DNA from 2 places in the Butyrivibrio sp. AE3004 genome. Region 2 is predicted to be linked to the other one. Evidence: predicted binding sites of a transcription regulator. Region 2 holds the regulator's gene; the other holds the start of a gene.
The links. Region 2 encodes Rex, which represses fermentation and respiration genes when NADH is low (regulators of the CRP and FNR family bind a similar motif). Its sites were predicted from a motif close to ATTGTTAANTANTTAACAAT; they were not measured.
Positions count from the first base shown of each region.

Region 1 (3,217 bases), 1.1 Mb from region 2:
ATTAAATCTATCATTTGAACCATAATCCAAACTAAATGATTTAAATATCCTTTAAAAATCCATCAATTCATTTTCACGAAAATGTCATGATGTTTCATTACTTAAGCGCTGCAGGAATATCCTACAGCGCTCTTTATTTTTTGATTAATCGCGTTCAACGATAGTAGCACAACCCATACCACCACCGATGCAAAGAGTAGCAAGACCACGCTTCTTGTCAGATCTCTGCATCTCATGAAGAAGAGTAACAAGAATACGGCATCCTGAAGCTCCTACAGGGTGTCCGAGTGCAATAGCACCACCGTTTACGTTAAGTTTTGAAAGGTCAAAGCCAAGGTCCTTACCAACAGCTACAGACTGAGCTGCGAATGCCTCGTTTGCCTCATAGATATCGATATCGTCAATTGTAAGACCTGTACGATCAAGAACCTTCTTTGTAGCTGCAACAGGACCAACACCCATGATCGAAGGATCTACACCGCCAAGAGCACCTGCTACCCATGTAGCCATAGGCTTAACGCCAAGCTCCTTAGCCTTCTCTTCGCTCATAACAACAATAGCAGCAGCACCATCATTGATACCTGAAGCGTTACCTGCAGTTGTAACACCATCCTTATTGATAGGGCGAAGCTTTGCAAGACCTTCCATTGTAGAACCCGGACGAGGGCCTTCATCTGTATCAAATACAACTGTATCCTTCTTAACCTTAACTTCTACAGGAACGATCTCATCCTTGAACTTACCAGCCTTCTGAGCTGCCTCTGTCTTCTGCTGACTGTTAAGAGCAAACTCATCAAGTTCTTCTCTTGTAAGCTTCCACTGCTCTGCTACATTATCAGCAGTCTGGATCATGTGGTAATCATTGAATGCATCCCAAAGAGCATCATTTACCATGCAATCCTTTAATACGCCGTTATTCATACGATAACCGAAACGAGCCTTGTCAAGTGCAAAAGGAGCCATAGACATGTTCTCCATACCACCTGCAACTACGATATCAGCATCACCTGATCTAATCATCTCAGCAGCCATGTTTACGCAGTTCAGACCTGAACCACAAACAACATTGACAGTAACTGCCGGAACCTCTACGGGAAGACCTGCCTTAATTGATGCCTGACGTGCTACGTTCTGTCCGAGACCAGCCTGGATAACGCAGCCCATAAGAACCTCGTCAACCTGCTCCGGCTTAACGCCTGCTCTGTTTAACGCTTCCTTGATAACGATAGAGCCAAGATCTGCTGCCGGTGTGTTAGAGAGCGCTCCGCCCATCTTACCGATTGCAGTTCTGCATGCGCCTGCCAATACTACTTTCTGTGCCATAGATGCTACCTCCGTTTCGGGACATTTGTCCGCAAATTATTTATTATTTTGTTGCTTGTTATTTTTTTGTCACAACGAATATATTATAGCATGCAGACATTTTTCTGTGCAAGGAAAAGCACTGTCAATATATCCTTTTTTTATTAAATTTTTGTAAAGATGTAATATTTGCACATAAATAAAAAAGTCAATATATAAAATTTATTTTAATTTTAGAAAGTTTTTAAAAGTTATCCACAATTTTAAAATATGGAATGCCTATTTTTCGACTTATACACGAAGTTATCCACATCATCCACATTTATCCACACAAAAACCAAATTTTTCCACGCTTAAAAACAAACATATTTTTTGTATGACTTTCACAAAAATAATAAAAAATAAAAGATTTCTAAACTAGCTTTTATTAAATTGCGTATTCTTATAGATAAATGATATAATTTAACTGAATATTCAGAGAACAACTCACAAGTGACTCTCATTTCTAAAGTAATACTCTGGATAAGCTATAATATACTAAACTGCAAAGGGGATGATTGCATGAAATTCACTATTATTGGTAAGAACATCGATGTAACACCCGGACTGAGATCAGCAGTGGAGGAAAAAATCGGAAAGCTCGAAAAGTACTTCACTCCGGAAACAAATGTCAACGTAACATTAACCGCTGACAAGGATCGTCATAAGATTGAGGTGACCATACCCGTTAAAGGTAAGATCATAAGATCCGAACAGGTCAGCAACGATATGTACGTATCAATTGATCTTGTGGAGGAGATTATTGAACGTCAGCTGAAAAAATATAAGAGCAAACTTGTAAACAAGCACCAGACCGAAATCAGTAACTTTAAGAAAGAATATATTGATAACGAAGATTTTGATGATGAAGAAATCAAGATCGTCAGAGTAAAGAAATTTGATCTTAAGCCAATGTATGTAGAGGATGCTGCCATCCAGATGGAGCTCCTTGGCCACAACTTCTTCGTATTCATCAATGCTGAGACAGATCAGCCCAATGTTGTTTACAAAAGAAAAGGAAATACATACGGCCTTATTGAACCCGACTAATTCTAATGACTAAAAAAACCAGATTGGATGCAAGCATCCATCTGGTTTTTTTTTACAAGTCACTTAGTATTTTTTATCTTCAGAGCGGAGACTCGTAAATGCTATGCATTTACTCGTTTCGGCTTCTCGCCGAATGAATTATAAAAAATAAAGACCAGTTCGGATGCAAGCATCCTTCTGGTCTTATTTTTTATAATTCGCTTGGCTCTGAAGATTAGAAGATTCTTCTAACTGCCAATACCTGTCTGTATCCTGCGTCTGAAATCTTGATACCTGTCTTAGCTGTGGAAGCATGTACAATCTGTCCACCACCGATATAGATTCCTACGTGACCTGAGTAACATACAATGTCACCGGCCTGTGCATTTGCAAGTCCATCAACTGCTGCTCCGACGCTTCTGTCCGCACCACTTGAGTGAGGAAGACTTACACCAAAGTTAGCATATACGCTCATTACAAATCCTGAACAGTCTGTTCCGTTTGTAAGACTGGATCCTCCGTATACATAAGGATTACCAACAAACTGAGTAGCAAAGGAAGCAACTGCAGATCCGATAGAACTTGACTGTGTTGTATAGCTTCCTGCTGAATTATAGTTCTTAGAGCCCTTAGAACCGCCTTCTGATGAAGAACTCTTTGTTCCCTTCTTAGCCTGGGCAAGTGCTGCGAGACGAGCCTCTTCTTCTTTCTTAAGACGAGCTTCCTCTTCTGCCTTGGACTCTGCTTCAACGAACTCTGTAGAAAGCTCTACATAATCCATTGATACGTAACCTTCACCTTCTTCGATGCTGACCTTAACCCAGCCATCAAGCTCTTCGGTTACAAC
Region 1 covers NZ_JNLQ01000002.1:2,469,332-2,472,548, forward strand. Annotated here, with positions in the region: gene BV60_RS0113675 (acetyl-CoA C-acetyltransferase) at 145-1,323, opposite strand; gene hpf (ribosome hibernation-promoting factor, HPF/YfiA family) at 1,864-2,391, shown strand; gene BV60_RS0113685 (C40 family peptidase) at 2,606-3,217, opposite strand, start outside.
Region 1: the regulator Rex is predicted to act here: its motif matches at 1,378-1,397, upstream of BV60_RS0113675 (acetyl-CoA C-acetyltransferase).

Region 2 (3,217 bases):
TTTTACATATTTGCATATAGAAAGCGCCGCCCTTTCCATCAGAACATCCTGAGGGATTCCAAAGTGATCTATCGTAGCCTGATCACATCTCTTCATTTCGGCAGCGCTTACTACATATCTTGAGTTTTTATCAACTATCGGTAAATTTTTCTTCGTCATATATTATCCCATCACGTTCTTCCATTCCCGGCTTTACAATAGGGTGCCTTCTTTCCGGATCGTATTTTAAGTCAAACAGGTCTATAACTTCAGGGCCAAATATATTGTGCATATATGAATAAACGTTAAAATTTTCTATCTCCTTTTCCTGCATCCGTATAATATTCTTTTTTAGCTGGACCCTTACCTGGGATACCCATTCATCAATCGCAGTTATTTCAACTGTATTGTCATGTATCCTTTTGTAAAATAGCTCCATAGTTTCAACCATGAGCTGATAGTTAACCTGGTATATTTCCCTGGGAAGGCCAAGCATTTCATCCTCACAGCCTTCTATTTTCTCATTACATTCCTTGATCAGCCTCGTGTGGTCATCCATTTCGGCTTCAAGCTTTTTTCTTTGTTTTGGATTTTTGTCAGCGTCATCCCTTAAAACAACAATTTCTCCAAGAAGCTTCTTTTTAAGACGTTTTATGTCTTTAATCTTCTCTCTTATTTCTTCCTGCTTTGCAACAAGCTTAATAAGCTCAGCCTCAATCCCTTTAATTTTTGCGGTCTTGGGGCTTAGTGTAAAAAGCTGTTGCCATTTTTCATCTTTGAAAAGGATAGGCACATCCTTTCCAATAAGTGCATCGGAATAATTATTGTCGCTCTTGGCCATATCGGAATCCTCATGCTCTCATCTGTAAACGCATGGTTTTAGCTGTCTTCTACCGGTCTGAAACCGATTCTTACTTTTTGTGGGAACTTTCATATCTGTCAATACTGTAAGACAGCTTCATAAGTGAATCCGAAAGATGAACATTTTCAACCTGTACATACGGTGGAACTTCAAGATCTACGTGTGCAAAATTCCAAATTGCTTTAATACCGCATTTTACAAGTTTATCAGCCATTGGAACAGCCTGATCCTTCGGGATTGTAAGAACAGCTATCTCAATTTTGTTTTCCCTTACAAAACTTTCGATCTCCTCTATGGGCCTTATCTCTATATCACGAATCTTCTTTCCGTGAAGATCCGGATTTAGATCAAATGCACCTTTAAAAATAAAACCTCTGTTAAAAAAATTATTATAACCTGATAACGCCTGCCCCAAATGTCCCGCACCTATGATAATAAGTGTGTGCTCTCTACCAAGCCCTAATATTTTTCCTATCTCTTCATAAAGATATTCTACATTGTATCCATAACCTTGCTGCCCAAAGCCTCCAAAGTTATTAAAGTCCTGTCTTATCTGAGAAGCAGTTACCTTCATGATATCGCTGAGCTCCTGAGAAGATATGCGGGTAATTCCCTGATCCTTGAGTTCTCCGAGATATCTGAAATATCGTGGCAGACGACTTATAACCGCCTGAGAAATTTCTTTTCTCGCCATGTTTCCTCCAACCATGTATTTCTCCGAATATATTGCGCTTTTAATATTTTGCTCTAAAAATCCGGATATTATAATTATACTATCTGTTAAAATATAGTCAATGTAGACAAATGAATACACAATAAGGTTTTGCTTTTATTTTTTGAAGTAAAAAAATTCTTTCAGCATAGATATTTACTGATAAAATAACTTTCGACTATAAGTGAATTTGTTTTTTCTTTAATAACAAATTTATAAATAATTTCTAATTACCCTTTATAATACAAGTATGTGACTATGTCGTTTTTTAAGTATATGAGGTCATAAAATTATGGGAATGTCTATTGGCGGATTAGGCGGATATAACGTCTACCAGGCACAGCCTATGAATATGTCTTTATCAAATCAGGCACCTGTTTCAGATGTCTATGATAAGCATAAGGCTGTGGGCGACATTGCAACAGTTGCTCCCGTTGTATACCCAAATGCACAGGAAGTGAAGGTTGGAGAAGTCGCAAGCACTGATGGTAAGGAAGAATCATTAAAGGTCAATCAGCAATTTAACCAGATTGCATCTAAGTTTGGCAGTGCTACAGTTGGTTATGGGCGTGATCTTAGCGGTTATTCCTATGGACAAAGCGGCGGATCTTTTGATGCTTTTGCCTGATATATAATTCAGGAAAGACTCGTTAGACGCTCGAAGAAATCCGGAACATCAAAATCCCGGACATATATAATCTTTCAATTTACAAACAGAGTTCTTTTAAAGTTGAAAGATTATATATGTCCGGGACTTTTTATCCTGATATTTCATGTAAATCAATGGTATTTATTCACTTAGTGTTGCCCATTCATCATAAAGAATGCCAAGTCTTTCCTCATTAGCGGTCAGTTCATCGGATAGCTTTCGTACTTTTGCAAGATCCGTTGCAACAGAAGGGTCCAGAAGTTCTTCATTAATCTTTTCATTTCTTTCCTCCAGTTTTGCAATCTCATCTTCACATTTTTTTATTGCAGCTTCCTGTTTACGTTTTCTGGCAGCTTCTTCTTTTTGTGCTTTCCAGTCTGCAGCTCCCGTACTTCCATTATCAGATGGAGCCGTCTTGGAAGCGCCTGCAAGCTTACCGAAAGAGCTACCCTGCGCAGCTTCGGAAGCATTCATATCTATTCCCCTTCCAAAGCTTGAAGCATTACCGCTTTCAGTGAGCACCCTGTTTGTCTGTTCCTCACAGTGTTCCATGTAATAATCGTAATTACCCAAATAATTAATCAATCTACCGTGAGTCAGGTCAAGTATTCTTGTAGCTGTTTTATTAATAAAATATCTGTCGTGGCTGACATAAAGTACCGTACCTTCATAGCCGCTTATAGCATCCTCAAGAATTTCCTTACTGGTTATATCCAAATGGTTTGTAGGCTCATCAAGAATCAGAAAATTCGCATCTGAAAGCATAAGCTTTGCAAGTGAAACTCTGCCCTTCTCACCGCCTGACAGATCACCTATTCTTTTAAACACATCATCTCCGGTAAACAAAAATGCGGCAAGTGTGTTTCGAATCTCTGTATTATTCATAGTAGGATATGCATCTGACAGTTCTTCAAATAAAGTTTTTTCATCATGAAGAACCTGATGTTCCTGGTCATAGTAACCAATATGTACTTTTACTCCCAGAGTTATCTCACCGTCATCCAAAGATTCCATG
Region 2 covers NZ_JNLQ01000002.1:1,395,256-1,398,472, reverse strand. Annotated here, with positions in the region: gene BV60_RS0109200 (bifunctional ADP-dependent NAD(P)H-hydrate dehydratase/NAD(P)H-hydrate epimerase) at 1-159, opposite strand, end outside; gene BV60_RS0109195 (hypothetical protein) at 131-820, opposite strand; gene BV60_RS0109190 (redox-sensing transcriptional repressor Rex) at 891-1,535, opposite strand; gene BV60_RS0109185 (hypothetical protein) at 1,846-2,181, shown strand; gene abc-f (ribosomal protection-like ABC-F family protein) at 2,344-3,217, opposite strand, start outside.